3 regions of the Shinella oryzae genome follow, and region 1 is predicted to be linked to each of the others. Evidence: predicted binding sites of a transcription regulator. Region 1 holds the regulator's gene; each other region holds the start of a gene.
The links. Region 1 encodes LexA, which represses DNA repair genes until DNA is damaged. Its sites were predicted from a motif close to TGTTCNNNNTGTGTTCNG; they were not measured.
Positions count from the first base shown of each region.

Region 2: a site for LexA is predicted at 4,304-4,321, ahead of recA (recombinase RecA). Genes of this name have one in related genera too.
Region 3: a site for LexA is predicted at 7,087-7,104, ahead of K6301_RS05085 (dehydrogenase). Genes of this name have one in related genera too.

Region 1 covers NZ_CP081987.1:1,302,894-1,313,241, forward strand. The annotation lists gene lpxA (acyl-ACP--UDP-N-acetylglucosamine O-acyltransferase) at 1-663, shown strand, start outside; gene K6301_RS06535 (LpxI family protein) at 669-1,547, shown strand; gene lpxB (lipid-A-disaccharide synthase) at 1,544-2,722, shown strand; gene gltA (citrate synthase) at 2,752-4,041, opposite strand; gene K6301_RS06550 (ComEC/Rec2 family competence protein) at 4,348-6,867, shown strand; gene lexA (transcriptional repressor LexA) at 7,060-7,782, opposite strand; gene K6301_RS06560 (molybdopterin molybdotransferase MoeA) at 7,876-9,099, opposite strand; gene moaC (cyclic pyranopterin monophosphate synthase MoaC) at 9,099-9,593, opposite strand; gene trpC (indole-3-glycerol phosphate synthase TrpC) at 9,593-10,348, opposite strand, start outside.
Region 2 covers NZ_CP081987.1:1,572,345-1,582,692, forward strand. The annotation lists gene K6301_RS07860 (GGDEF domain-containing protein) at 1-65, opposite strand, end outside; gene alaS (alanine--tRNA ligase) at 186-2,846, opposite strand; gene recA (recombinase RecA) at 3,157-4,245, opposite strand; gene K6301_RS07875 (carbohydrate kinase family protein) at 4,480-5,427, shown strand; gene K6301_RS07880 (pseudouridine-5'-phosphate glycosidase) at 5,462-6,388, shown strand; gene cckA (cell cycle histidine kinase CckA) at 6,904-9,516, opposite strand; gene K6301_RS07890 (flagellar biosynthetic protein FliO) at 9,813-10,348, shown strand, end outside.
Region 3 covers NZ_CP081987.1:1,029,337-1,039,684, reverse strand. The annotation lists gene K6301_RS05125 (GumC family protein) at 1-206, opposite strand, end outside; gene K6301_RS05120 (polysaccharide biosynthesis/export family protein) at 402-977, shown strand; gene K6301_RS05115 (glycosyltransferase family 4 protein) at 983-2,170, shown strand; gene K6301_RS05110 (undecaprenyl-phosphate glucose phosphotransferase) at 2,226-3,782, shown strand; gene K6301_RS05105 (O-antigen ligase family protein) at 3,779-5,023, shown strand; gene K6301_RS05100 (glycosyltransferase family 4 protein) at 5,023-6,177, shown strand; gene K6301_RS05095 (GlsB/YeaQ/YmgE family stress response membrane protein) at 6,242-6,493, opposite strand; tRNA gene K6301_RS05090 (tRNA-Pro) at 6,602-6,678, opposite strand; gene K6301_RS05085 (dehydrogenase) at 7,168-7,386, shown strand; gene K6301_RS05080 (MerR family transcriptional regulator) at 7,454-7,984, opposite strand; gene K6301_RS05075 (integration host factor subunit alpha) at 8,115-8,453, opposite strand; gene K6301_RS05070 (beta-ketoacyl-ACP synthase III) at 8,552-9,523, opposite strand; gene plsX (phosphate acyltransferase PlsX) at 9,520-10,348, opposite strand, start outside.

The sequences.
Region 1 (10,348 bases):
ACGGGACGCACGGTCATCGGCTGCGGCTGCCGCTTCTTTCCGAACTCCGTCGTCGGCGGTGATCCGCAAAGCCTGCATCATGATGGCGCCGAAACGACGCTCACCGTCGGCGAGAAGTGCACGTTTCGCGAAGGCGTGACCGTCAACACGGGCACCACGGACGGCGGCGGAAAGACGGTTATCGGCAACAACAACCTGTTCCTGGCCAATTCCCACGTCGCGCATGACTGCATCCTTGGCGACCACATCGTCATGTCGAACAATGTCATGCTGGCCGGCCACGTGATCGTCGAGGACCGCGTCATCCTGGGCGGCGGCTCGGCCGTGCATCAGTTCACCCGCATCGGCCGGCAGGCGTTCATCGGCGGTCTTTCCGCCGTGTCCTACGACGTCATTCCCTACGGCATGCTCAACGGCAATCCGGGCCTGCTGAGCGGCCTCAATGTGGTCGGCATGTCGCGCGCCGGCATCGAGAAGGCGACGATCCATGAGGTCCGGCGCGCCTACAAGCAGATTTTCGAGGGCGAGGGCTCGATCCGCGCCAATGCCGCCGCCATTCGCGACGATTACGCGGGCAGCGAGCCGGTCATGCAGATCCTCGACTTCATCGCCGCCGAGAGCGATCGCGCGCTCTCATCCCCGCATCGGGGCAGCAAGGGCTGACCGCCATGACGGACAGCCGGCCCGATATCCGTGACCGGCTCGCCATCATCGCAGGTGGCGGTCTTCTTCCACGCTACGTTGCCGAGGCGGCGCGTGCGCGTGGTGAGGTGCCGTACATTCTCGCCTTGCGCAACGAGTCCGGCGATGACTGGTCGGATTTCGATCACGAGATCATTTCCATCGGAAACTATGCCGGCATCGGCGCGGCCTTTCGCCGGCACGGCATCGGACGGGCGGTGCTGTCGGGCTGGGTGCGTCGCAGGCCGGAATGGCGCGATATCCATGCGCCCTTGCGTATGCTGCTGGCTGTTCCCTCGGTGGTGAGTACCCTGCTGAAAGGTGGCGATGACGCGGTTCTGAGAATGGTGATCCGTCTGATCGAGGCCGAGGGTGTGCGCATCGTCGGCGCGCATGAAATCGTGCCTGATCTCCTCGGCTGCGAGGGGCCGCTTGGCCATGTCGTGCCGGATCGTGATGCCGAGGCGGATATTGCCGCGGCCACCGCCGCAGCGCAGGCGCTCGGTCGTCTGGATGTGGGGCAGGGCGCTGTCGCCGTCGGCGGCCGGGTGGTGGCGCTCGAGGGCGCCGAGGGCACGGATGGCATGCTGGAGCGCGTCGCAGCATTGCGCGCCGCCGGACGCATCTCGCAACGCCGCAAGGGCGTTCTGGTCAAGCTCTGCAAGCCGGGACAGGATATGCGCGCCGATCTTCCCGCCATCGGCGTGGAGACACTGTCGCGCGCCCGCGCCGCGGGCCTTGCCGGTATTGCGGTGGAAGCCGGTCGCTCCCTGGTGCTGGAACGGGACGCGATCATTGCCGAGGCGGATGCACACGGCCTCTTCGTAACGGGGATCGTGCCGGACAGAAGGGAAAAGACGCCATGACGAAGGGCCCCCTCAAAATAGCCATCGTCGCGGGTGAGGTTTCGGGCGACATGCTCGGCGGCGATCTCGTTGCCGCCCTGCGCTCCGCCTATCCCGGCGATATCGAAATCATGGGCGTCGGCGGCCCGGCGCTGGAGGGGCAGAGGCTGAAATCCCTGTTCGATTTCTCCGAACTCTCGATCATGGGGATTTCACAGGTGCTGAAGCGGCTCCCGCTGCTGCTGCGCCGTATTCGCCAGACAGCGGATGCCATCGTCGCGGCACAGCCGGATGTGTTCGTGATCATCGACAGCCCGGATTTCACCCACCGCGTTGCAAAGCGTGTGCGCAAGGCAAGGCCCGATCTGCCCGTCGTCAACTATGTCTGCCCCAGCGTTTGGGCGTGGAAGGAACAGCGCGCGCCACGCATGCGCGGCTATGTCGACCGGGTCCTGGCGCTGCTGCCCTTCGAACCCGACGTCATGCAGCGGCTGGGCGGCCCCGTTACGACCTATGTGGGCCATCGCCTGGTCAGCGATGCCGATATCGGCCGGATACGCGCAGCACGGCTTGTGCGGCCCGAAACGCCGCCGGGCGAACGCCGGTGCCTTCTTTTGCCCGGTTCGCGCAGCACCGAAATCACCCGCCTTCTTCCCATTTTCGGTGAAACGGCCAGGATACTGGCTGAGCGCAATCCCGGTATCGGTTTTCTCCTGCCCACCGTTCCGCGACAGGAGGCGCTGGTGCGCCGCCTGACGGCCGATTGGCCGGTCAGGCCTGTCGTCACCGTGACTCCGGAGGAGAAATGGCAGGCCTTCGTCGAGGCGGACGCCGCCATCGCCGCCTCCGGTACCGTCATCCTGGAACTGGCGCTGGCGCGTGTGCCGGTGCTTTCCACCTATAGGTTCGACTGGCTGGCGAATTTCTTCGTGGGCCGGCTCAAGATCTGGACGGCGGCCATTCCGAACATGATCGCCGACTACGGCGTCGTGCCCGAGTTTCTCAATGAGCAAGTGCGTCCCGGCACGCTCGCCCGCGGCTTCGAGCGGCTCGCTGCCGACACGACCGAGCGCCGGGCGATGCTGGAGGGCTACGACCTCGTTCTGGAGCGCATGCAGACCGCCCGGCCGCCCGGAGAAACCGGTGCGGCCGTCATTCTGGACCTTCTTGCAGAAAAAAAGCCCGGTCAGTTCTGACCGGGCTTTTTCATGTCGTCCTTGCTGGATCAGCGCTTGGAAACCGGCGTGTAATCACGCTTCGGTTCACCGATATAGAGCTGCCGCGGGCGGCCGATGCGCTGTTCGGGATCCTCGATCATCTCGTTCCACTGGGCAATCCAGCCCACGGTGCGGGCAAGCGCGAAGAGAACGGTGAACATCGTGGTGGGGAAACCCAGCGCCTTCAGCGTGATGCCCGAATAGAAGTCGATGTTCGGATAGAGCTTCTTTTCGATGAAGTACTCGTCCGTCAGGGCGATACGCTCCAGCTCCATGGCGACTTCCAGCATCGGATCGTCCTTGATGCCGAGTTCGCCGAGAACCTCATGCGTCGTCTTCTGCATGATGCGCGCGCGCGGATCGTAGTTCTTGTAGACGCGGTGGCCAAAGCCCATCAGGCGGAACGGATCGTTCTTGTCCTTGGCGCGCGCGACATATTCCGGAATGCGATCGACCGAGCCGATCTCGGCCAGCATGTTGAGGGCTGCTTCGTTCGCGCCGCCATGGGCAGGGCCCCACAGGCAGGCGATGCCGGCCGCGATGCAGGCGAACGGGTTGGCGCCCGAGGAGCCGGCGAGGCGAACCGTCGAGGTCGACGCGTTCTGCTCGTGGTCGGCATGCAGGATGAAGATGCGATCCATGGCGCGCGAAAGCACCGGATTGACCACATATTCCTCACAGGGAACCGCAAAACACATGCGCAGGAAATTCGACGCGTAGTCGAGGTCGTTCTTCGGGTAAACGAAGGGCTGGCCGATATGGTACTTGTAGGCCATCGCCGCAATCGTCGGCATCTTGGCGATCATGCGCAACGAGGCGACCATGCGCTGGTGCGGGTCGGTGATATCAGTCGAGTCGTGGTAGAAGGCCGACAGTGCGCCGACGCAGCCGCACATTACGGCCATCGGGTGGGCATCGCGGCGGAAGCCGGTGAAGAAGCGGCTCATCTGCTCGTGCACCATCGTGTGGTGCGTGACGCGATGGTCGAAGTCGTCCTTCTGGGCCTTCGTCGGCAGATCGCCGTACAGCAGGAGATAGCAGACTTCCAGGAAGTCGCCGTGTTCCGCCAGCTGCTCGATCGGGTAGCCGCGGTGCAGCAGCACGCCCTCATCGCCGTCGATATAGGTGATCTTCGATTCGCACGAGGCCGTGGAGGTGAAGCCGGGATCGTAGGTGAAGGTACCCGTGTTCTTGTAGAGCGTGCCGATGTCGATCACATCGGGGCCGATCGTCCCGGATCGCGTCGGCAGCTCGATTGTCTTGCCACCGACCGATACGTCCGCGCCTTTTCCTGTCATAACGATCCTCCGTTGTTTCGAATGGCGGCATCCGGTTGTACCGGCGCCACGAACATGCCCGTTTTGCTAGCCCATTTGCGATGTCCTGCCAAGCGATACGAAAGGCAAATTGTGCATTGCGGTAACAGGCTTTCCGGCAACGCAATATCTACCCTTTGAGCGAAGTTGCAAGCAACTATTGAGGGTGGTCGGAAAATTGCGGAGGGCGCATCCTTTCTGGCTGCCTTACCATCGGCTTCATCTACTTTCGATTGAATGTTGCGCCGATCGATTGCATGATGCGGCGGGGACAGTGAGGCCGGGCGCATGGCCGGAACGGAGATCGCAGAGCGGGAGCGGGCCGCGAAGGCCTATAAGTGGGATGTCCGGCCAGGCGATGGCGCGGTGCCCGCTGCGTTCGACGATGCTCCTGCGCCGGCTGGGACATCCGCGCCGTGGTACAGTCAGGCTTTGGTCTGGCTCCGGCCGCGCCGCGCCGTCCGAGAAAGCCTGTCGGAGGCGCTGGTCGAGGAGCGCGGCCACGGGCACTTCTTCCTGTTCGTTCCGGTCTTCCTTGGAATAGGCGCGGCTCTCTGGTTTGCCGCCGAGGCCGATCCACCGATTTATGCCATGGTGCTAGGGGCCATCGCCACCGCGGTGCCCGCCTGGCGGCTTCGACATCGCGAGGATTTGGGCGCGATCCTGGCGGGTGGCGCGTTCCTCGTTCCGATCGGCATGCTTCTCGCAGCGCTCGAAAGTGCACGGCTCGATACCGTCATTCTCGACACGCCCGTGACGACCGTGATCGAAGGGCGGGTGCTGGCGCGCGAAAGCGGTGCGGGCAACGCGATCCGGTATCGCATCGCGCTGGAGAAGACGCGCGAGCCGGCTCTGAAACGCGCGCCGCAGGTTGTTACGCTTCTGGCGCGAAGCCGTCACGACCCCATCGCCATCGGCCACGGCATATCGGGCCGGGCGCGTCTTGGGCCACCCTCGGGCCCGGCCCTGGCCGGCCTCAACGACTTCGCCTTCGACGCATATTTCGCCGGCACGGGCGCGGTCGGTTATTTCTACAGTGCGCCGGTCGCAATCGAGACCGCTCCGACCGGGTGGAGCTACCGCATATCGCAGCGGATCGCGATATGGCGAAACAACCTGACCGAGCATATCCGAGGACGCATCGGGGGCGATGCCGGCGCGATCGCCGCGGCTCTGGTGACGGCGGAACAGCGGGCGATCAGCGAGGAGACGGTGGAGGCGCTCCGCCAGGCCGGGCTCGCCCATGTCCTGGCCATTTCCGGTCTCAACATGGTGCTCGCGGCCGGCACGTTCCTTGTCGGCGCGCGCATGCTGATGGCGCTCATACCGGGCTTTGCCGAACGATTTCCCACGCGCAAGATCGCGGCGGGCGGTGCACTCCTCATGGTCACGCTTTACATTCTCGTGTCGGGCGGCGCGATCTCGGCCGTCCGGTCATGGATCATGATCTGCGTGATGCTGATCGCCGTGCTCTTCGGCCGCTCCGCCATCAGTATGCGCAATGTGGCGCTGTCGGCCATCATCATCCTCGCCGTCACGCCTTCCGCCATCACCAATCCCGGCTTCCAGATGTCCTACGCCGCAACGCTCGGCCTCGTCGCCGGTTATGCGGCGTGGCGCGAGCGGCCCGTGCGCAAGGAGGGCAAAGGCGGCGCGTTGCGCTTGACCGGCGGCGTGGCCGGGCGCTTCTTCGGCGGACTTCTGCTGTCGTCGGCGATCGGAAGCCTGTCGACGCTGATCTACTCCATCGGCCACTTTCACCGCGTGCCGGCCTACGGGCTTGCCGGCAACCTGCTGGCCATGCCGGCGATCAGCGCGATCGTCATGCCCTTTGGCCTCATCGCCGTCCTGCTCATGCCCTTCGGGCTGGATGCCGTTCCCTTTGCCATCATGGGCAAGGGCATCGAATGGATGATCGCGCTGGCGTCGTGGGTTTCGAGCTGGAAGGGCGGGGATATCGTCACCGGTAAAATTCCCATGTCCGCCTTCCTGCTGATCGGTGTCGGCGGGGGGCTGCTCTGTATCCTGCGCACGCGGCTGCGGCATGCCGGGACGGTCTTCATTGTCGCCGGTGCGCTGGTGGCCCTTTGGCCGTCCACGCGCGGGAAACCGGAACTGCTCATCTCCGAAGACGGGCGTCTGGTTGCGATCCTGCGCGGCGATGCGGTTGCCACGAACCGCGCCAAGCCGCCGGGTTTCATCTACGACCAATGGCGTCGCGCGATGCGGCTCGGCGACCTGACCAAGCCGGAACTGCGAAAGACCGCCGACCTGCTGCTGGCGGAGACGGCGACGGAGAAAGCCGCTGCCGGGACCGACAGGAAACGACCGCGCCGCAAGGCGGACAGGACGAAGGCGAAGGACGCGATGACGGAGGCTATCGCGGCAGCGCGACAGGCGCATACCTTCGTCTGCGAGGCGAAGGCCTTCTGCGCTGCCGTTTCGCCGAGCAGCTGGACGATCGTCACCCTTGAGGATACGGCCTTTCTGGGCACGGCCTGCGACACGGCTGATCTCGTCGTCGTACCCTTCGCCCTGCGGCTCGACAGCTGCCGCTCGGGTGCGAGGCTTGTGACCGCACGTCATCTGCGCCGAACGGGCGCTTTGGAAATCACGCCGCCGATCGACGATCCCACCGCAAGCCTCGCCGGCGCGACCGACATGCCGGCCGTGGAAACCTTGGCGCGCGCCTGGTCAAGGCATCGCACCTATGACTGGCGCAGCGACACTTTCGAAACGGCAGCCGCAACGCCGCCGGCAGAGACTGAGACCAAGGAGGTCGATCGCTCGCCTCTTCAATTGCCATGAAGTCAGCCGAGCGGCCAAGCTTCCCGATTTGCAGCGATCGTAGAAAAAGCCACCTGACCGCACGCTATCGCTAACGGCAGAGCACCGGGCGAAGCGAGGGGAGACCTTAGCCGCCAAGCTCCATCATACCCGAGCTGCGGTCCTGAACTGACAAGACGCTCACCACGCGCTATAATGCTTGTCCAATGCGTCTCAATGATACCGGCGGATAAGCCCCACGAGCTTGCCCTGGATCTTGACCCGGTCGGGCCCGAAGATCCGGGTCTCGTAGGCCGGGTTCGCGGCTTCAAGCGCGATGGACGCGCCCTTGCGGCGGAAGCGCTTCAGCGTCGCCTCTTCGTCGTCGACGAGAGCAACGATGATTTCACCGGGATTGGCGGTGCTGGCGTTGCGGATGATGACCGTGTCGCCATCGAGAATGCCGGCCTCGATCATCGAATCGCCCTTCACCTCGAGCGCATAGTGATCGCCGTTGCCGATCATTTCGGCCGGGACGGTGATCTCGTGCGTGTTGTTCTGGATGGCGGAGATCGGAACGCCGGCGGCGATACGGCCCATGACCGGAACGGAAACAGACGACGACATGGTCGGCTGTGGCGCCACGGGCTTGGATGGCGTCACGGCGGGGGGCTGCTTGCCGAGGCTGCCTTCGATGACCGACGGCGAAAATCCGCGGCGCGGCTGGAGGCTTGGCGAATAGGCCTCCGGAAGCTTGATCACCTCGAGCGCGCGGGCCCGATTCGGCAGGCGGCGGATGAAGCCTCGTTCTTCAAGCGCCGTGATGAGGCGGTGGATGCCCGACTTCGAGGCGAGATCCAAGGCATCCTTCATCTCGTCGAAGGACGGAGGAATGCCGGATTCCTTCATACGCTCGTGAATGAACAGGAGCAGTTCCTGTTGTTTGCGCGTCAGCATGGCCTCTCCAACGAGAATCGTGAAACAAATCCAGAACAGACACTATCCGTTCCACATGTGTTCCGCAAGGGCCTGCGCGCACAATAATACCATTCAGGCCGCCGGTTCCCTGAGAACGAGGACGTCGCAGAGCGCGCCGGGCTCCTCTGCCGGTGCATGCGGCGGGCGGATCAGCAACCCTTCGGATTCGGCGAAGATCTTCATCATCGACGAATCCTGCTTGTCGAAAGGCGTGACGAGGAGACCGCCGTCCGGGCCGCGCACGAGTCGCGCACGAATGTAATCCTGCCGGCGGTCGTTCTGCTTGAGCGGCACGGCGGCGGCGGCCGGGCGCACCCGGTTCATCGCGGGCAGGCGCGCGAGTTTGCGGACCAGCGGTTCCAGATAGAGATAGGAGCAGACAAGGCTGGAGACGGGATTGCCGGGCAGGCCGATCACCTGGATATCGCCGAGGCGGCCGACCATCAGCGGCTTGCCAGGACGCATGGCGATGCGCCAGAAATCGAGTGCCATGCCGGCCTCGCCGAGCACGGGCTGAACGAGATCGAAATCGCCGACGGATGCGCCGCCGAGCGTCACCAACACGTCGATGTCCATTTCCAGCGCCCGGCGCACGGCATCCAATATGGTCTGCTTGTCGTCTCTCACGATGCCCAGATCGATCACCTCTGCGCCGGCTTCGCGCGCGATGGCCGCGACGCCGAAGCTGTTGGAGGCGATGATCTGGCTTGCACCGGGCGTCTCTCCCGGCGGCACGAGTTCGTCGCCCGTCGCAAGGATCGCGACCCGCGGGCGCGAATAGACGGGCAGGTCCGGGTGGTTCATGGCCGCCGCAACGGTCAGCCGGCCGGCATCCAGCACCTGGCCGGCCTTCAGCACAACCTCGCCGTCGGTGAAATCCTGCCCCCGCGGGCGGATATGGCGGCCCTTGGGCGTGAGGAACGTCGTGCGGATGCGGCCGTCTTCCAGAAGCTCGGTGTCTTCCTGAAGGATGACCGTATCGGCGAAGGCCGGCAGCGGCGCACCGGTGAAGATACGAACCGCTTCCCCCGGGCCCGCCGTGCCGTCGAAAGCGTGGCCGGCGGAGGACAGGCCGGCGACCCTGAGCACCGATCCGACCTCCGCGATGTCGGCGTGGCGGACGGCATAACCGTCCATCGCCGAATTGTCGAAAGGCGGCTGAGTGAGGCGGGCGGCGACATCGTCGGCCAGCACGCGTCCAGCGGCGTCGTGGAGCGGGACGCTTTCCGTCCGCCTCACCGGCTTGGCCGCGGACAGCAGGCGGTTGAGGGCGTCGGCAACGAGAAGAAGGGACATCAGCCGTCCCTGCGCTTGTAGTCGCCGGAACGGCCGCCGGATTTTTCGACGAGGCGAATGCCGCCGATTTCCATCTCGCGGTCGACCGCCTTTGCCATGTCGTAGATGGTCAGGCACGCGACGCTGACGGCGGTCAGCGCCTCCATCTCCACGCCGGTGCGGCCGGTGAGCTTGGCCATGGCCTCGATGCGCAGCCCGGGCAGGGCGTGGTCCTCGCGGATTTCCACGGAAACCTTGCTGAGCATCAGCGGGTGGCAGAGCGGAATGAGGCTGGACGTCTGCTTGGCGGCCATGATGCCTGCGAGGCGCGCCGTGCCGATGACGTCGCCCTTCTTCGCATCGCCCTTGAGAATGAGGTCGAGCGTGGCGGGCAGCATGCGTACGAAACCTTCCGCCACGGCTATCCGCACCGTTTCCGCCTTGTCGCCGACATCGACCATATGGGCTTCGCCGGCGGCATCGATATGGGTGAGCGTGCGGGCGTCGTCGCCCATCATTCCGCCGCCAGCATGTCGGCGGAGCCGGTCAGCAGGTCGCGCGTCGCCGCCGTCACGTCATCCTTGCGCATCAGGCTTTCGCCGACGAGGAAGGTGGAGATGCCGACCTTGGCGAGGCGCTGGCAATCGGCATGGGTAAACACGCCGCTCTCGCCCACGAGCAGCCGGTCCTCCGGCACCATGCCGGCGAGCTTTTCAGAAACGGCGAGATCGACCGCGAAGGTGCGCAGGTTGCGGTTGTTGATGCCGACAAGCTTGGATTTCAGCTTGAGCGCGCGCTCCATTTCCGCTTCGTCATGCACCTCGATCAGGACATCCATGCCGAGCGAAAAGGCGGAGTCTTCCAGCATCTTCGCCGTGTCGTCGTCGAGAGAGGCCATGATGAGCAGGATGCAGTCGGCACCCCAGGCGCGCGCTTCCAGCATCTGGTAGCTGTCGAACATGAAGTCCTTGCGCAGTGCCGGCAGTGCGCAGGCGTTGCGTGCGGCCGTCAAAAATTCCGGCGCGCCCTGAAAACTCGGCGCGTCGGTCAGCACGGAAAGGCAGGCCGCACCGCCGGCCTCATAGGCCCTGGCAAGCGCCGGCGGATCGAAATCCGGGCGGATGAGGCCCTTGGAAGGGCTGGCCTTCTTGATTTCCGCAATCAGGCCGAACCGGCCTTGTGCCTTCTTGTCCTTCAGGCTGGCAAAGAAACCGCGCGGCGGTTCCTGGTCGTGGATGCGGGCGCGAAGCTCCGCCGGTGCCACACGCGC
Region 2 (10,348 bases), 270 kb from region 1:
ACGACGGTGGTCGACAGGAACGTGCACATCATCAGGGTCGAGATACTGACGAGATCTTCGATCAAAACAAAAACTCCGCACAGCGCCACGCTACACGGAAACGTTGAAGACTTCGCAAACGAACGGCGGGCCAAGGCCCGCCGTAGCGTATCAGATCGGGTCGATTCCAGCCGCTGGCAGCGTGGTCAGCCGCCGATGGCAGCCGCCACGGCGTCGATCGCCTCGGCCGCTCTGGCGCCATCGGGCCCGCCGGCCTGCGCCATGTCGGGACGCCCGCCGCCGCCCTTGCCGCCGAGCGCTTCGGAGGCGACGCGCACGAGATCGACGGCGCTGACGCGGCCGGTCAGGTCCTCGGTGACGGCCACGACGGCGCTCGCCTTGCCATCCGGCGAGACGCCGATAAAGGCGACGACGCCGGAGCCCAGGCTCTTCTTGCCCTCGTCGGCCAGGCTCTTCAGGTCCTTCGGCTCGACGCCGGTCACGACCTTGCCGAGATACTTGACCCCGGCGACATCCCGCACGCCATCGTCACCGCCGGCCGAGCCGCCGGACAGGGCAAGCTTCTTCTTGGCCTCGGTCAGCTCGCGTTCGAGCTTGCGGCGTTCGTCCGCAAGCGCCTCGACGCGGGCCAGAACCTCACCAGGCTGCACCTTCAGTGCACTGGCAAGCGACTTCACGCGCTCGTCCTGCTCGGCGAGATAGGCGCGAGCGGCTTCGCCCGTCAGCGCCTCCAGGCGGCGCACGCCCGAGCCGACGGCACTTTCCGAGAGGATGCGAACAAGGCCGATCTCACCGGTGGCGGAGACATGCGTGCCGCCGCAAAGCTCGACCGAATAGGGCCGGTTCGCCTTGGCGCCGTGCAGGCCGGTGCCCATGGAGACGACGCGGACCTCATCCCCGTACTTTTCGCCGAACAGCGCCATGGCGCCTTCCGCAATGGCATCATCCACCGACATCAGGCGGGTGGTGACCGGCGCGTTCTGCACGATGATCTCGTTGGCCATGTCCTCGATGACGCGCAGTTCCTCGGCGGTCATCGGCTTGGGATGCGAAACGTCGAAGCGCAGGCGCTCGGGCGCCACGAGCGAACCCTTCTGGGCGACATGGGTGCCCAGGACCTCGCGCAGCGCCTCGTGCAGCAGGTGCGTGGCGGAGTGGTTGGCGCGCAGGCGCGAACGGCGCGCATGATCGACCGTGAGCACGACCGCATCGTCGAGCTTCAGCGTGCCGCTCTCGACGACGGCGCTGTGCACGAACAGTCCCTCACCCTTCTTCTGCGTATCGGTGACGGAAAGGCGGGCATTGTCCGAGGTGATGATACCGGAATCGCCCATCTGGCCACCGGATTCGCCGTAGAACGGGGTCTGGTTCACGACGATCTGCACGCTGTCGCCGGCCTTGGCGCTGCCGGCGGCCTTGCCGTCGACGACGATGGCCTGAACCACGCCTTCGGCGGTTTCGGTGTCGTAGCCGAGGAATTCGGTCGCACCGTGCTTTTCCTTCAATTCGAACCAGACGGCCTCGGTCGCCTTGTCGCCCGAACCCGACCAGTTGGCGCGGGCCTCGGCCTTCTGGCGCTGCATCGCATCGTTGAAGCCGAAGAGATCGACATTGATCTCGCGGGCGCGCAGTGCATCCTGTGTCAGGTCGAGCGGGAAGCCGTAGGTGTCGTAGAGCTTGAAGGCGGTTTCGCCGTCCAGCATGTCACCCTTCTTGAGCGTGACGGTGGCGTCCGACAGCAGCGAGAGGCCGCGCTCCAGCGTCTTGCGGAAACGGGTTTCCTCGAGCTTCAGCGTCTCGGAAATCAGCGCCTCGGCGCGCACGAGCTCCGGATAGGCGCGACCCATCTCGCCGACGAGGGCCGGCAGAAGCGACCACATCAGCGGCTCCTTGGCGCCGAGCAGCTGCATGTGGCGCATGGCGCGGCGCATGATGCGGCGCAGGACATAGCCGCGGCCCTCATTCGAGGGCAGCACGCCGTCGGCGATCAGGAAAGCGGACGAGCGCAGGTGATCGGCGATGACGCGGCAGCTTGCGGCGGCCTCGCCCTCGGCCTTCGTGCCCACCGTTTCCTCGACCGCGGCGATCAGCGTGCGGAACAGGTCCGTCTCGAAAACGCTCTGCACGCCCTGGAGGATGCAGGCCATGCGTTCCAGGCCCATGCCGGTATCGATGGACGGACGCGGCAGCGGGCTGCGCTCGCCGGGTGCGGTCTGGTCGAACTGCATGAAGACGAGGTTCCAGAACTCCAGGAAACGATCGCCGTCCTCTTCCGGCGAGCCTGGAGGGCCGCCCCAGACATGCTCGCCCTGGTCGATGAAGATTTCCGAGCAGGGGCCGCAGGGACCGGTATCGCCCATCTGCCAGAAATTGTCGGAGGTCGGGATGCGGATGATGCGGTCGTCGGAGAAACCGGCGATCTTCTTCCACAGCAGCGCGGCCTCGTCGTCATCGGCGTAGACGGTGACGAGAAGACGATCCTTCGGCAGGTCGAAGCCCTTGGTGACGAGCGTCCAGGCATGCTCGATCGCCTGCTCCTTGAAGTAATCGCCGAAGGAGAAGTTGCCGAGCATCTCGAAGAAGGTCAGATGGCGCGCGGTATAGCCGACATTGTCGAGATCGTTGTGCTTGCCGCCGGCGCGCACGACCTTCTGGGCCGTCGTCGCTTTGGTGTAGGGCCGCGTCTCCAGCCCCGTGAAGACGTTCTTGAACTGCACCATGCCGGCATTGGTGAACATGAGCGTCGGGTCGTTACGCGGCACGAGGGGGCTGGAGGCCACGACCTCGTGCCCGTTCTTGCGGAAATAGTCGAGAAAAGTCGACCGGATGTCATTCACGCCGCTCATATCGCGTCCTTCATCTTAGCACTGTCTGCACCGGAACCGGCGCGTCATCCACCCAATTGCCCCACAGCGACGCGACACCGCCTCGCCGGCCGGAGTGCCCGCCCGGAAGGCCTTGTGGACCGTCCATCCGCGAATTCCGTCGAAACCGCGCTTCGCCCGACGCCTCCCGAAAGAAGGCCTGAAACCGCGGGCATGCGCGAGAACTGAAGGCTTTTATCGTCCGGCCCGGCACCTGTCCAGACACGAAGAAACCGGCCCTTCGCGAAGAAAGGCCGGTTTTCCGTCGTTTTCTGAAAGCGTTGCGGGAAGACTACATGTTCGCCGCGTCTTCTGCATCGTTCGGATCGGGGCCGCCGTTTTCCAGGAAGCGATCGGCGATGAGGCCGGCATTCTGACGCAGCGACGTCTCGATCTCGCGCGCGAGGTCCGGGTTGTCACGCAGGAACGTCTTGGCGTTCTCGCGGCCCTGGCCGAGGCGCTGGCTGTTGTAGGAGAACCAGGCACCCGACTTCTCGACGATGCCGGCCTTGACGCCGAGGTCGATGAGCTCGCCGGTCTTGGAGACGCCCTCGCCATACATGATGTCGAACTCGACCTGCTTGAAGGGCGGCGCCATCTTGTTCTTGACGACCTTGACGCGGGTCTGGTTGCCGATCACCTCGTCGCGCTCCTTCACCGCACCGATGCGGCGGATATCGAGACGCACGGAGGCGTAGAACTTCAGGGCGTTGCCGCCCGTCGTCACTTCCGGCGAACCGTAGACGACGCCGATCTTCATGCGGATCTGGTTGATGAAGATGACCATCGTGTTGGACTTGGAGATGGAGGCCGTCAGCTTGCGCAGCGCCTGGCTCATCAGGCGGGCCTGAAGCCCCGGCAGGCTTTCACCCATCTCGCCTTCGATTTCGGCGCGCGGCGTGAGTGCCGCGACCGAATCGACCACCAGCACGTCGATGGCGCCGGAACGGACCAGCGTATCGGTGATTTCCAGCGCCTGCTCACCGGTATCCGGCTGCGAAATGAGGAGGTTCTCCAGGTCCACGCCGAGCTTGCGGGCATAGACCGGGTCCAGCGCGTGCTCGGCGTCCACGAAGGCGCAGATGCCGCCCTTCTTCTGCGCCTCGGCGATGGTCTGCAGTGCCAGCGTCGTCTTGCCCGAGCTTTCCGGCCCGTAAATTTCGATGATGCGCCCCTTGGGCAGGCCGCCGATGCCAAGCGCGACATCCAGGCTGAGCGAGCCGGTCGAAACCGTCTCGATCTCCACCACGCTGTCCTTGCCGCCGAGCTTCATGATGGAGCCCTTGCCGAACGAGCGCTCGATCTGGGAGAGAGCCGCTTCGAGTGCCTTGCTTTTATCCACTGTTTTATCCTCTACGAGCCGCAAACTGTTCTGTGCCATTTTGTCCACCTTTAGGTTATTGAAGCAAGACAGGCAACGAACCCGCCGATGAAAGCTATGTACACATTTTGTTCTCTTTTTGCAAGAGCCGTTCATCCATTTGAACGAATTAACAAATCGAGCGTGTGTTCTACTTTCGTTTCAAGTGGATGATCTTGGATTGAAAACAACGGTTTGGCCGCCCTGCAACCTGCCCCGGACGGACGAATCGGCATGCGGATGCGAAGGACGACGATGACGGACAGAACGATACTGGTGATGGGCGGCGCCCATGTGGACAGGCGCGGGCGTATTGCCGGCGAGACGGTGCCCGGCGCCAGCAATCCGGGCGGATGGTTCGTGGAAGCGGGCGGCGGCGCCTTCAACGCAGCGCGCAATCTCGCCCGGCTCGGCCGCCGCGTGCGGCTGGTCTCGCCACGTGGCGGCGACACGGACGGCGAGATCGTCGCGGCCGCAGCGCACGCGGCGGGCGTCGAGGACACGCCCTTCACCTTTCTCGACCGCGCGACCCCGAGCTACACGGCGATCATCGAGCGCGACGGCAACCTCGTCATCGCACTGGCCGACATGGAGCTTTACCGGCTGTTTTCGCCGCGCCGGCTGCAACAGCGCGCCATGCGCGAGGCGATTGCCGAAGCGGGCGCCCTGCTGACCGATGCCAATCTGCCGGCGGAAACGCTGGCGGCAATGGCGACGATGGCGCGGGAAGCCGGCATTCCGCTTGCCGCCATCGCCATTTCGCCGGCCAAGGTCGTGCGCCTTGAAAAAAGCCTGTCCGCCCTCGCCTTCCTGTTCATGAACGAGGCGGAGGCGCGCACGATCAGCGGCGCCAACCCGGAAAACGCGGCCGCATGGCCCGACGCTCTGCGCGCCGTCGGCCTTCGCGCCGGCGTGGTCACGCGCGGCGGCAGAGGCGTCATCGCCTTCGATGAGAAGCGTGCCGCGCTGGTGATGCCGCCGGCCATACCGGCGCTCGGCGATGTCACCGGCGCGGGCGATTCGCTCGCTTCCGGCTTTCTCGATGCGTGGCTTCGTGGGACGCCGATCGATGAGGCGTTGCGCCATGGCGTCGCCGCCGCCGTCATCACCGTGCGCTCGCCGCTCGCCGTCGCGGAAGAAATGTCGCAGACGGCGCTTGCCGATGCACTTTCTCTTGTGCCGCCTGCCGAAATCCTGTCATGAGACTTTTTTGCCCAAAATCCTTCAAGGACATCGCATGACCAGACCCGTCTCCTCCCTCCTGCCGATGCAGTATTCGGACGAAGTCGCCGCCGCCAAGGCCCGTGGCGCGCCCATCGTCGCCCTCGAATCGACGATCATCACGCATGGCATGCCCTATCCGGGCAATCTCGAGATGGCGCGCAGCGTGGAGACGATCATCCGCGACAACGGCGCCGTGCCGGCCACCATCGCCGTCATCGAGGGCGTGCTGCATATCGGCCTGGAAGCCGCCCAGCTCGAAGCGCTGGCGCAGACCAAGGGCGCGATGAAGGTATCGCGCGCCGACATGGCGTTTGCCATTGCCGAGCGCCGCACGGGCGCGACCACGGTCGCCGCCACGATGATCGGTGCTGCGCGCGCCGGCATCAGGGTCTTTGCCACCGGCGGCATCGGCGGCGTTCACCGCGGCGCGGAAGAAACCTTCGACATCTCGGCCGACCTTGAGGAACTCGCGCGCACGGGCGTCATCGTCGTCTGCGCCGGCCCCAAGGCGATCCTCGACATCCCCAAGACCCTGGAAGTGCTGGAAACGCGCGGCGTGCCGGTCGTGACCTATGACAGCGCCATCTTCCCGGCCTTCTGGTCGCGCGATTCGGGGCTGAAGAGCCCGCTGACGCTCAACAGTCCGGCGGCGATCGCCAACTTCCAGACGGTGCGCGACCAGCTCGGCGTCGACGGCGGCATGCTGATCGCCAATCCGGTGCCGCAGGCCGACGAGATCCCGCGCGAGGAGATGGAAATCTACATCACCCGTGCGCTCGACAATGCAGAGCGCGACGAGATCGCCGGCAAGGCGGTCACGCCCTACCTGCTCGACAGCCTGTTCCACCTGACCGACGGCCGCAGTCTCAAGACGAACATTGCGCTGGTAGAGAACAATGCCCGCCTGGCGGCAGAGATCGCCGTCGCGATGGTGGCTTGAGAACAAAGTAGCGGCCGGGCTACTCCGGCCGCTCTTTTTTTGACGCAGGTCACGAATTCCTTACAAACCGGCGCGAATAACTCACGCAATTAAGTAAGAAAAGCCTTATAAATAAGCCGTTGTTTTATAAAGAATTTAGAAGCTATCAACACAACCTTAAACAATATAGGCACCAGAAAAGGAACACCCAAAGATTGCATTGGATTGGTAGACAATTGCACGAATCAGCGCGACCTTGAGTCTATCAAGGGGAGTAGAGATCATGCTCTTAAGTTGTATCGATCCGAATGGTGACAGATGGGTATTCTGGCGTGACGACGAGGGATGGCATTGGAGCCGACGCGCGTTTAATGGATATGAAGTTGGCCGGTCCTCACGCGCCTATGCCAGTCGATACAGTTGCATCGTGAATGCCAGGCGCAACGGTATGCTCGGTCGTCCTTCGTTAAAGCTCACAAAGGCCGACGAAGGGACAATGCGGATGTGGGGCAATTCGGCACTGAAACCCGTTTGACTTACCCCTCGTCGAGCATTTCCCGCACGGCCTCAGCCAGCTGCTTCAGCGAGAACGGTTTTGGCAGGAAGCCGAACTTGGCGTCGGCGGGCAGGTTGCGGGCGAAGGCGTCCTCGGCGTAACCCGAGACGAAGATGAACTTGAGATCCGGATAGGATTTGCGCAGTTCGCGCAGCAGAGACGGCCCGTCCATTTCGGGCATCACGACGTCGGATACGACGATATCGACGGCGCCGTTCAATTCGTCCATGATGTCGAGCGCTTCCACGCCCGACCCGGCCTCGTGCACCGTATAGCCGCGGGTTTCCAGCATGCGCTTTCCGCCGCGGCGGACGGCTTCCTCATCCTCGACGAGAAGCACGACGGCCGAACCGCCTGTGAGGTCGCGCGGCTCCTTTTCGGCGATCTGCGCGACGGATGCGACCGGCTGGGCGCCGGTTTGCGCGGCGTCGGCGGCGGTATCGACGGGAACGGCCTCTTCCACATGGCGCGGCAGCAGGATGCGGAAGGTCGTGCCCTTGCCGACTTCCGAATCCAGATAGATGTAGCCGCCGGTCTGCTTGACGATGCCGTAGACCATCGAGAGGCCGAGGCCCGTGCCCTTGCCGACATCCTTGGTCGTGAAGAAGGGCTCGAAGATCTTGTCGATGATCTCGGGCGGTATGCCCGTTCCCTGGTCGGAAACCTCCACTTCGACATAGTCGCCGGGCGGCAGGTCGCGCAGGTTGCGGGCAGCGGCCTCCTCGGCCTCCACGTTGCGGGTGCGGAACGTGATGGTGCCGCCATCCGGCATGGCATCGCGGGCGTTGACGGCGAGGTTGATCAGCACCTGCTCGAACTGGCCGAGATCCGTCTTCACCGTCCACAGGTCGCGGCCGTAATCGACATTGATCTTCACATTCGTGCCGGTCATCCGGTCGACCAGCATGCGCAGGTCGCCGATCACGTCGGTCAGGTTGAGCACCGTCGGGCGCATCGTCTGCTTGCGCGAGAAGGCGAGCAACTGGCGCACCAGCACCGCGGCGCGGTTGGCGTTGCGCTTGATCTCCATGAGATCGGCAAAGCTCGCGTCGGCGGGGCGCGCCGACAGCAGCAAATGGTCGGACGAGAGCAGGATGGCCGTCAGCACGTTGTTGAAATCGTGTGCGATGCCGCCGGCGAGCGTTCCCACCGCGTTCATCTTCTGGGTCTGCGCCATCTGGGTCTCGAGCGCCTTCTGCTCGGTGATCTCCACGGCGTAGACGATGGCCGCCTCCTCCGGCGCCTCGTCGCTCTGGTCGATGACGGCGTTCACGTAGAAACGGAAATGCCGCCCGTCGTCGGCGGGATGCAGCGAATCGATCGGCGGGATATCGCCCTGCCGGTCCTTGGCCGCATCGAATGCCGCCTGGAGGCGCAGCCGGTCCGTCTCGTGCACGATGGTCTCGAGCTTGGCGCCGCGATCGATGTCGTCACGCGACACGACGCCGGAAAACAGCTTCAGGAACGGCGCATTAGTGCGCAGGATGCGGCCATTGCCGTCGACGGAGGCGATCGCCATCGGCGTGTTGTTGAAGAAACGCGTGAAACGCATGGAGGCGATCGACGCGGACTGGTCGGCCTCGCCGCCCTCCTCGCGCGCCAGAACGATGGTGCGGCTGTCGCCGGGCGCACCGTCGCGCATGGAGGACACGCGATGCACGATGCGCACCGGCAGGCTCTGGCCATTCGTCTTGCGCAGGTCGAGATCGAGCGTCTCGGTGCGCTTCAGGCCAGGCTCGGCCTGCACGGACTGGATGAGCGCAAGCCCCTCGCCCGCCACCACATCGGCGATCGACAGCGATCCCGGATGGAACTTCGTGAGGTCGATGCCCAGCCACTCCGCGAGCGTCGCGTTGAGATAGACGATCTCGCCCTTGCGGCCGGCGGAGAAGAAGCCGGCGGGCGCGTGGTCGAGATAATCGATCGCGTTCTGCAGCTCCTTGAAGAACCGCTCCTGATCGTCGCGCTCCGAGGTGATATCCGAAATCTGCCAGATATAGAGCGGCCGCCCGGCCTTCTTGCCGTTCGGCAGCACGCGGGCCTTCAACCGATACCAGTGCGCGCCGGAACCGGCCGAGGCGGACGCGTCGAGGGATTTCTGGACACGGAATTCCTCGGCCCCCTCCTTGCCCTCGTGCAGGCCGTTGGTGAGGCGGTAGACGGCTTCCGTGGCGTCGCGGTTGCGCGACAGCAGCGTCTCGAGCGACTGCACTTCCGCGTCACCCTTGGCGCCGGTCAGCGCGCCATAGGCGGCATTGGCATAGACGATGCGTCCCTTGCGGTCCGTGATGACCGTGCCGTCGGGATGGCTGTCGAGAAAGGCATGCGCGAGATCGTCGGCACCGGCGGGTTCCGGCATGAACTCGATGAAGCCGATCAGCGCTGACACGACGAAGAAGATGCCCGCCATGGCCAGCACGCCCAGCACGCCGAGCACGAGTTCATTGTCGAGCTGGTTCTTGAAAACGATGAAGGCGCCGGCCGAGGCCGCCAGCACGACGGCCAGCAGCACGACGCGAAGCGCCATCGCCGGCCGCAAGCCGCGGTCCACGATCGGCAGATTGTCGTCGCCCGGCCGTTTCATCGTCGTCATCAATCCCTCATATGCAGCGCGCCTGCCCTTCACGTGGCGCGGCAACGATGCGAGAATCATGTTTAGCTGCCCGAGGGAAGCGCAAAAAGCCGCCGAGGGGAAGCAAGGCCGCGAATTCACAGGGAATATTACCGCCAAAACCCTCGTATTTTCCGCGCGCCGCCATAGTTACGACGCAAGCGCGACGGCAATGGATGCTGGACAACCGTCGCCAAGCGCTTGTAGGACCTCGCAAAAGGCCGTCAGATGCCGCGGTGAGCGGCAGGGGCCGACCGGACAAAAGGAGTGCACGCGCCATGTTGCCTGAGATCCTCGCAGACAACGGTCAGAAGTTCGTCATCGCGGTGGTCGTCGTCCTGCTCGGCCTTCTCTGCCTCGCGCTGGTGCTGTGGATCATCCGGGGCCGTCCGTCCTCGCCCTTCATTCGCGGCGGCCGCAACCGCACGCCGCGCCTTGCCGTGCTGGATGCCGCCGCGATCGATACGCGCCGCCGCCTCGTTCTGGTGCGGCGCGACGACGTGGAACACCTCGTCATGATCGGCGGCCCCACGGACATCGTCATCGAATCGCGGATCGTGCCGACAGCGAGCGAGAGCGCGCAGCCCGCCGAAAAGCCCGTCGAGACGGTCGAGCGAGCCGAGCCGGTACGGCGCGAACCCGCCGTCGCCGCCGTAGAGACGCCCGTGGTCACCCGGCCGGCGGCAAGCGTCACGGCTGCAACCCCGACCACTACCACCACCGAGCGACGGCCGGCCGCAGCACAGGATGGCGTCTCCGCCATGGGCAAGGTTCTCTATGCCGGCGATGAGGATGCGCGCCCGGTTCCCGCGCG
Region 3 (10,348 bases), 270 kb from region 1:
CCCGTCGTGAAGGCCGGCTCGCGGGTTTCGATGAGAAGGCGCGATTCACTCTTGTAGGTCGGCGTGATGGCGCTCGCGATGGCGAAGGCCAGGCCGGCGCCGGCAACCGTCGCCAGCAGCACGCGCATGCGGTGCCGCCAGATCGCGCCGAAAAGGCCGCCAAGGTCGATATCGACATCCTGCTGGCTCCCGTGAACGCCCGACATATCCCTACTCCAAACCGACGATTTCCGCGCACGGTAAACAAATATGGTAACCCAAGCGTTAACCATCTTTAGTTGCATATCTTGGAATAAATACTTTTGCGCGATTTAGGACATGATACCGCCCGCATATTTACCGGCCATTAACCCTAACGGATGGATAACGAAGGCCACACTCTGATTTGCGGGACTGAGCGAATGACGTTCGCAACGATCAACAAGGGCTTGCTGCTTGCGCTGGCGCTTATCGTGCCGGCCGTTGCCGGCTGCAGCGGATACCGCCCTGCCCCGAAGGCCTTCCATGAAGCGACCATCCAGCCCTACCGCCTCGACAGCGGCGATCGCCTGCGCGTGACCGTCTTCGAACAGGCCGGCCTGTCCAACACCTATACGATCGACCAGGCCGGTTATCTCGCCTTCCCGCTGATCGGCGCCGTGCCGGCACGCGGCCAGACCATCCAGGAGCTGGAAAGCATCATCGCCGCGAAGCTGCGGCAGGGATACCTGCGCGATCCTGATGTCTCCATCGAGGTCGACCGCTACCGCTCGATCTACATCATGGGCGAGGTCGGCCAGGCCGGGCAGTACAGCTACGTCGCGGGCATGACCATCCAGAACGCCATCGCCGTCGCCGGCGGGTTTTCGCCGCGCGCCAACCAGCGCGACGTGGACGTGACGCGCAAGATCAACGGCAAGATCGTCACGGGCCGCGTTTCCATCTCCGATCCCATCCTGGCCGGCGACACGATCTATGTTCGTGAACGGCTGTTCTGAGCATCATGGCGGACGATGGGGCTCTGCGCATCATTCACTGCTTCCGTTCCCCCATCGGCGGAATCTTTCGTCATGTGCGCGATCTCGCCGAATTCCACACGAAGGCCGGGCATGATGTCGGCATCATCTGCGACAGCCTCACGGGCGGTTCGTTCGAAGATGCGCTCTTCGACGAAATCCGCCCCTATCTCTCGCTCGGCCTCGTGCGCATGCCCATCAGCCGGTCCGTCGACCTTCGCGACATCGGCGCGTTCCGGAAAAGTTATCATGAAATAAAAGGTTTGCAGCCGGATGTCCTGCACGGGCACGGCGCCAAGGGTGGCGCCATTGCCCGGCTCATCGGCTCAGCCCTGCGGGTCAACAGGTATCGCGTAGCCCGCCTCTATTCGCCGCATGGCGGCAGCCTGCACTATACGAGCCGCACGGCGGCGGGACTGGCGATCCTCACCGCCGAACGGCTGCTGGAGCGGCGCGGCGACGCGCTCACCTTCGTCTGCGACTACGAGCGCGACGCCTATATCGCGCGCGTCGGCAAGCCGCGCGTACGCGCCGAGCGCATCTACAACGGTATTCACGACCGGGACTTCGAGATCGTCTACCCCCGCGAAGATGCCGTCGATTTCCTCTATATCGGCATGCTGCGCGACCTGAAGGGCCCGGATGTCTTCGTCGAGGCCTTCGCGCAGACCGAGCGCCGCGTCGGGCGGCCGCTTTCGGCGCTGATCATCGGCGACGGTCCGGACAGGGCGAAATACGAGCGGCGCATCGTGGAAAGCGGTCTCGGCCGCCGCATCGGCCTGCTGCCCGCCATGAAGGCGCAGGAAGCCTTTGCGCTTGCCCGCACCGTGGTCGTCCCCTCCCGCGCGGAAGCGCTGCCCTATATCGTGCTGGAAGCGATCGCCGCCGGCCGGCCGATCATTGCCAGCCGCGTCGGCGGCATTCCCGAAGTGCTGGGCCGCGACAGCCCCGCACTGACGGAGCCGGGCGACGCCGCCTCGCTTGCCACCGTGATGACGCAGGCGATGAACGATCCGGTCTGGCTGCGCAAGGCGATGCCCGAGCCCGTCGCCTTCAGGAAGACGTTCTCCGCGCGGACCATGTCGGAGGCCCTGCTTGCGCTTTACCGGGACATTCTGGCCACCCAGAGCGGCAAAATGCGGCCGTTCGGCGCGCCCCGCACCGGTCAACCGTAAACGTTTCTTAGGGGCTTCATGCTATCTGAGGCTGAAAGCCTGCTGAGGTACAGCCATGAACCAGATCCAGCCGCCCGACTCCTTCGACCCGGATAGCCTGCGCCGCAAGGTGTCGGAAATCCGTACGCTTTCGCAGGAGACGAAGTCAGGCGACGAGGAAACGGTCGAGCTCAATCCGCTCGCGCGCAAGATCGCACAGCAATTCCGCATCGACACCTTCTCCCCGTCCATGATCACGGGCCTGCTTCGGCTTTGCGAATTCGCGATGCTGCTGGTCATCGGCTACGCCATCCACGCCTTCTATGTCGGCATGGGACTGACGGGATTCTATGCGATGGTGCTGTTCGGCGGCGCTGCGGTCGGCGTGCTGACCCTCCAGCTTGCCGATAGCTATCAGGTCCCGTCGCTTCGCTCGCCGCTGCGCATGATGCCGCGCATCCTGGCCGCATGGGCCGCCGCCTTCGCCATCATGGCGCTGATGGTGTTCTTCTTCAAATCCGGGCAGCATTATTCGCGTATCTGGTTCGTGTCCTGGTTCGCCGTGGGCGCGGTCTATCTCGTCGTCGAGCGGCATATCATCGCCTATGCGATCCGCCGCTGGGCGCGCAACGGCACCATGGAGCGGCGTGCCGTCATCGTCGGCGGCGGCGAGCCGGCCAAGGAACTGATCCGCACGCTGGAACAGCAGCCGGAGAACGACATCCGCATCTGCGGCATCTTCGATGACCGCGACGAGCGCCGTTCGCCCTCCGTCATCGCGGGTTATCCCAAGCTCGGCAACGTCGCCGAACTCGTGGAATTCGCCCGTCTCGCGCGCATCGACATGCTGATCATCTCGCTGCCGCTCTCGGCGGAAGCGCGCATCCTGACGCTGCTCAAGAAGCTCTGGGTGCTGCCGGTCGATATTCGCCTTGCCGCGCATGCCAAGGGCCTGCGCTTTCGCCCACGCAGCTATTCGCAGGTCGGCAGCATGCCGATGCTCGACATCTTCGACAAGCCCATCGCCGATTGGGACAATGTCGCCAAGCGCATCTTCGACCTGTTCTTCAGCATTGTCGCGCTCGTCCTGCTCTGGCCGGTCATGCTGGGCGCGGCCATCGCCGTCAAGCTCTCCTCGCCGGGCCCGATCATCTTCAAGCAGAAGCGCCACGGATTCAACAACGAGATCATCGACGTCTACAAGTTCCGCTCGATGTACACGCATCTCTCCGACCCCTCGGCCCGCGCCGCCGTCACGAAGGGCGATCCGCGCGTCACCCCGATCGGCCGTTTTCTGCGCAAGTCCTCGATCGACGAACTGCCGCAGCTGTTCAACGTGCTGAAGGGCGAGCTTTCGCTGGTCGGCCCGCGCCCGCATGCCGTGCAGGCGCAGTCGCACGACCGCAAATATGTCGACGTGGTCGACGGCTACTTCGCCCGCCACCGCGTCAAGCCCGGCGTCACCGGCTGGGCGCAGATCAACGGCTGGCGCGGCGAGATCGACCATGACGACAAGATCCGCTTCCGCACGGAATTCGATCTTCACTATATCGAGAACTGGTCGCTCTGGCTGGACCTCAAGATCCTGTTCCTGACGCCGTTCCGGCTACTCAACACGGAAAACGCCTATTGAGCGACGCGGCCCTCCCCTATGCCCCGCCGTTCCGGCCGCAGCTTGCGGCCGTCGGCGTGTTCGGCTCGATGCTGGTCGCGGTCGGCGTCTTCCTGTCCGGCTTCGTCATGAGCGAGCCGGCGCCCTATGAGCTGTTCATGGCGGGGCTCATCGGCCTCTGGGCCATCGTGGGGCTGCGCATCTCGCGCGGCGTGGCGCCCCTGCTCGTCCTGCTCGTCACCTTCAATGTCGGCGGCATGCTGTCGCTGACCGTGATGGACGATCTGGCCGGCGGGCCGATGTATGTCGCCGTCTCGCTGTTCCTGGCGCTTTCCAGCGTCTTCTTCGCCGCCATCATAGAGGCGCGCCATTCGCGCTTGGAGCTCATCTTCAGGGCTTGGGTCGCCGGCGCGCTCATCACCTCCATCCTCGGCATCCTCGGCTATTTCCATGCCTTTCCCGGAGCGGAAGCCTTCACGCTCTACGACCGTGCCAAGGGCGCCTTCCAGGACCCGAACGTCTTCGGCCCCTATCTCGTCGCGCCGTCGCTCTACCTGATGTATGGCCTGCTTTCCGGCCGCATACTTGGCGCGCCGCTCAAGATCATCGGTGTGCTGATCCTGGCACTCGGCGTCTTCCTGTCGTTCTCGCGCGCCGCCTGGGCGCTCTACCTGTTCTCGGTGGTGGCGCTCGTCTTCATCATGCTGCTGAAGGAGCGCACCGGCGCTTTCCGGCTGAAGATCCTCATCCTCAGTATCTCGGCGGCCGGGCTCATGGTTATCGCGTTGCTCGTGGCGCTCCAGTTCGACAAGGTCGCGGACCTCTTTTCCAACCGCACCCAACTCGTACAGGATTACGACGGCGGGCATCTCGGCCGTTTCGACCGCCATCGCATCGGCTTCCTCATGTCCATGGAAAAGCCGCTCGGCATCGGCCCCATGGTGTTCAGCAAGATCTTTCCGGAAGACGAGCACAATATCTGGCTGAAGTCGCTGACGAGCTACGGCTGGCTCGGCTTCCTCTGCTATGTCTCCCTGATCGCCTGGACGCTCAGCGCCGGCTTCAAATACCTGCTGCGCAACCGGCCATGGCAGCCCTATCTGATGATCGCCCTCATCACCATCGTGGGCCACAGCGTGATCGGCTTCGTCATCGACACCGACCACTGGAGGCACTTCTACCTGCTGCTCGGCATCCTCTGGGGCTGTTTTGCGCTTGAGCGGCGCCATAACCTGCGCAGCGTCAAAGGCGCTGTGTCCTGATGAACGCAGCCCCGATCAGGAGCCCTCGGCCCCTGCGCCTCCTGCAAATCCTGGAACCCAGCGGCGGCGGCTCCGGCCGGCATTTCATCGACCTGTGCCGTGGCATGCAGACGCGCGGCCACAGCGTGCATGCCGTCTACTCCCCGGTCAGGGCGGAGGAGCGGTTCGTCGCCGAACTCACCGCGCTCGACCTCGCCGGCATCCATGTCGTACCGATGAAGCGCTCGCCGGGCCCGGCCGATTTCGGCGCCTGGCGTCAGTTGACCGGCGTCATGCGCCAGGCAGGCCCCTTCGACATTATTCACGGCCACAGCTCCAAGGCGGGCGCGCTCGCGCGTCTGCGCCTGCCGGGACGACATGTGCCGCGGGTCTACACGCCGCACGCCTTCCGCACCATGGATCCGGGCCTCGGCAAGACCGGTCGCCGGGTCTATGGCCTGATCGAGACGATGCTCGCGCGCCTGCTGACGGACCGGCTGATCTGCGTCTCGAAGGACGAGTACGCGCATGCCCGCGGCCTCGGCATACCGCGTGAGAAACTCACCATCGTCGTCAACGGCGTCGAGACACCGCCGGACGATACCCGCGCAGCCGTGCGCCGCGAACTCGGCATCCCCCCGGATGCGCTGCTCTACGGTTTCGTCGGCCGCCTCTGTCATCAGAAGGCGCCGGAGCGGCTCGTGGCTGCCTTTGATCTCCTTGCCGGTCACCTGTCGCGCGCGCATCTCCTGATGATCGGCACGGGCGAGGCGCAGGAGGCGACGCGCAGCCGGATCGAGGCCAGCAGGCATGCCGGGCGCATGCACCTCACGACGCGCTTCACCGGGCGCGACGCGATGGCGGCGATCGACGTGCTCGTCATGCCGAGCCGCTACGAGGCCATGTCCTATGTGATGCTGGAGGCCGCCGCCGCCGGCAAGCCGCTCGTCCTGACCGATGTCGGCGGCGCCTCGATGGTGTTGAAGGACAAGCACAACGGCCTTTTGATCGAAAACACCGACAATCCGGACCGTCTGGCGGACGCGATGCTGAACCTCGCCAGCCCGGAGAGCCTCGCCCGCTACACCGCAGCCGCCGTGGCCCGCAGCGCCGACTACGCCCTGGACCGCATGATCGACGAGACCGAAGCGATCTACCGCAGCCTCGTCGCCTGAGATTTGCCAACGAAAAAGGCCGCCTTTCCTCGCGGAAAGACGGCCTTGGGAAACGTGTTTTTCTCTATCGCCTGATAGCGCGCGCCACCGCAATGAGAATGCAGGCGCCGATGAAGCCCGCGATCAGATAACCGATCCAGCCGCCCAGCGAAACGCCGATAAGTCCGAGCAAAAGGTTCGCCACGGCCGCGCCGACGATGCCCAGGAGGATGTTCATGAGAACGCCCATGTCGCTCTTCATGAAGCGTTCCGCGAGCCAGCCCGCAATACCGCCGATGATGATGGCCGCAATCCAGCCGATACCTGCTTCTTCCATGTCCGTTGCCCTCTCGCTCGAATGACACCGGCGAAAGAGCCGGCGGCATGGTAACGCGAAGAACCGGCAAAAGTTCCGCTGAAACAGGATATGCGGGAGAAGGAGAATTGGTCGGAATGGCGGGATTCGAACCCACGACCCCTTGACCCCCAGTCAAGTGCGCTACCGGGCTGCGCTACATTCCGGACCGAGCAAACCCCTATAGTCTGGATGTTTTGGATGCAAGCCCAAAAATCGGCGTCCGGAACAAATGTGGATAAATGTCCCGTTGCCGGACGTCGCGGAGCGATACTCAGCTTGCGGCTTATCGTAAAAGGCACGCTCTCGGCTCCATGCCGCGCGATATGGGGGCACCGCATAGGCTTCATCGATCACGGTATCGGCTTTTCTTTCGTAAACCGTACCGGATTCAGCGCTTTCGACCTTTCCGGACATAAGACGAAAGTCGTAGAAGCATTCTGCCCGCCTTGATTTTTGCGGGCACTCCCCGCGTCACCGCGAGCCAAGCGTGACGCCTGCTTGCCCCGCCTTCGGCGGGGCTTTTTCCCCAAGTTGCGTCCGTCCGCCCACCGCCTCTTGACTCCCTAGGCAACCGGAACATAATAAGAACATTCATGGCCAAGGCGTCTGCTTTCAGACCCTTGGACGCTCTGATCCATTCCCGGGAGAATCACATGCAGCCGCTTTGCGAGCCTGTAACCGACGCGGCGACTCTTGATGCGGCAGGCGACCCCGTGGATACCGCCCTCGCCTGGCATGGCGGCGATGCGCGGGCGACCATCGAGACCCTGCTCGCCGACTGCGCACATCTGCAACGCCAGCTCGACCTGATGCGTGCTGCGATGGGGCGCGGCTTCACGCGAGGCTGGGAGCCTTCCGTGCGACGGGACTAGAGGCGAGCGCGGCCGATGAGCCGTGCGGAAGAACACGGCGGCGTTTACAGCAGCGCATACGAGTGCCTTAACGCACCTGGTCCAACAGGCGCTTGCACTCCAGCAGGTCGTAGAGCGCCTCCTGCAACAGGGCGCGGTCTTCCTTGCCGACGCTGGTCTTGCCGAGGGAGATTTCCGGCGTTTCGTCTCCGCCGCCGACAAAGGAGAAGAAGCGGCGGCTGGACGGCGCCTTGGCGCGGCCGACGATCTGGTCCTCGTCGCTGCCGGCCTTCGGCGGTGACGGCTCCTCGTGGCTGGCGGCCGCCAGTGCTTCGACCGTAGCCAAGTCCCCGCTGGCGATGGCCGCGACGAACTTGTTGCCGTTAAGCTTCAGGAGCTTCTGCACGCCCTTGATCGTATAGCCGTGATCGTAGAGCAGGTGGCGGATGCCCTTGAGCAGGTCGACATCCTCGGGGCGGTAGTAGCGCCGTCCGCCGCCGCGCTTCATCGGCTTGATCTGCGTGAACCGCGTCTCCCAGAAGCGCAGGACATGCTGCGGCAGGTCGAGATCGTCGGCGACCTCGCTGATGGTGCGGAAAGCGTCCGGACTCTTGTCCATACTGGCCTCGATGAAAGGTTACGGCGGCAGCATACACGATATGCAGCCGAATCGTATTCATTTCAGCGAGTTGCCGGGCGATATTCAAGTTTCAAATTGCCGGCGGCGGGGCTATCACCCCGAAAAGCGCTTAAGATGCGGGCGAAGCCGGCTTCTGTTTCGCCTTGCGCGCGAGATGGGCTTTCAGGACACGCTGCTTGAGCACGTTCGAGGCCTTGAAGGTCATGACGCGGCGCGGCGAGATCGGCACTTCCTCGCCGGTCTTAGGATTGCGGCCGATGCGCTCGTTCTTGTCGCGCACCTGAAAGGTGGCGAAGGAGGAGAGCTTGACGCTCTCGCCCCGCACGATGGCGTTGCAGATCTCATCGATCACGGTTTCGACGAGCTCTGCGGATTCAGTCCTCGAAAGGCCGACTTTCCGGAAAACCGATTCGGCCAAATCTGCGCGTGTCACCGTCTTGCCGCTCATCGTTCCTCACCGATTTCCTATTGAAAGCGTATGGTTAGTCGCGGAAGACTATTGTCCTTGCAAGCCCGGGTCAAGCCGCACCTGTGGTGGGCGCCATCCTACCAACGTAGCAGCACCGCGCCCCAGGTGAAACCGCCGCCCATGGCTTCCAGCAGAACCACGTCTCCCTGCTTGATGCGTCCGTCCTCTGCGGCTGCGGCCAGCGCGAGCGGGATGGAGGCCGCCGACGTGTTGCCGTGCAGGTCGACGGTGATCACGACCTTTTCCTCGGGAATGCCGAGTTTCTTGGCGGAACCATCGATGATGCGCTTGTTGGCCTGGTGCGGCACCAGCCAGTCGACGTCGTCGGCCGTGAAGCCGGTCGCGTCGAAGGCCGAGACGATCACGTCGGTGATCATGCCGACCGCATGCTTGAAGACCTCGCGGCCCTCCATGCGCAGGTGTCCCACCGTGCCGGTGGTCGAGGGGCCGCCGTCGACATAGAGCTTGTCGCGATGCGCGCCGTCGGAGCGCAACTGCGCCGTCAGCACGCCGCGGTCGGCGGTGGTGCCCGCCCCTTCCTGCGCCTCGAGCACGATGGCGCCCGCGCCGTCGCCGAACAGCACGCAGGTCGTGCGGTCGGTCCAGTCGAGGATGCGCGAGAAGGTTTCCGCGCCGATGACGAGGACGCGCCTGGCCAGGCCGCCGCGAATATAGGCGTCGGCCGTCGTCACGGCATAGACGAAGCCCGAACACACGGCCTGCACGTCGAAGGCGAAGCCATGGTGCATGCCCAGGCGGTTCTGGATGTTGACGGCGGTCGCCGGAAAGGTGTTGTCGGGCGTGGAGGTCGCCACGATGATCACGTCGATATCGGCGGCGGTGAGGCCGGCCTTATCGAGGGCCGCGCGCCCGGCCACTTCGCCGAGCGAGGCGGTCGTCTCGCCCTCACCGGCAATGTAGCGCTGGCGGATGCCGGTGCGCTGCACGATCCACTCGTCGGACGTGTCGACCGTCTTTTCCAGCTCGGCATTGGTGACCACCCGTTTGGGAAGCGCCGTTCCGAAACCACGGACAACTGAACGGATCATTTCGATACCTCATCGCTCACGCTCTGGGCGCCCTCGACGGGGCGGCCGGCGTGATATTTCTGCAAATCTCTTTCGATCTTGTCTTTCAGGCCGTTGCGGACCATGTCGTAGCCGACATCCACCGCGGCTGCGAAACCCTCGGCATCCGTGCCGCCATGGCTCTTGATGACGATGCCGTTCAGGCCGAGGAACACGCCGCCATTGACCTTGCGCGGATCCATCTTCTCCCGCACGCTGTCGAAGGCGCTCTTGGCGAGGATGTAGCCGAGCTTGGCAAGCCAGGTGCGCGACATGGCTGCGCGCAGATATTCCGCGATCTGGCGCGCGGTGCCTTCCGCCGCCTTCAGCGCGATATTGCCGGCAAAACCTTCCGTCACCACCACATCCACCGTGCCGCGACCGATATCGTCGCCTTCCACGAAGCCATAGTAGTCGATCGTGTCGAAATTGGCCTCGCGGATGAGCTGGCCGGCGGCCTTCACCTCTTCCTGGCCCTTGATCTCCTCGACGCCGACATTGAGCAGGCCGAGCGTCGGCTTGTCGATCTCGAAGAGCGCGCGCGCCATGGCGCCGCCCATCAGCGCGAAGTCGAAGAGCTGGTTGGCGTCCGCGCCGATCGTGGCGCCGATGTCGAGCACGATGCTCTCGCCCTTCAGCGTCGGCCAGATGCCGGCGATGGCGGGCCGTTCGATATTGGCCATCATGCGCAGGCAGAATTTCGACATCGCCATCAGCGCGCCGGTATTGCCGGCGGAAACGGCGACATCCGCCTCGCCCTTGGCCACCGCATCGATGGCCTGCCACATGGAGGCCTTGCCACGGCCG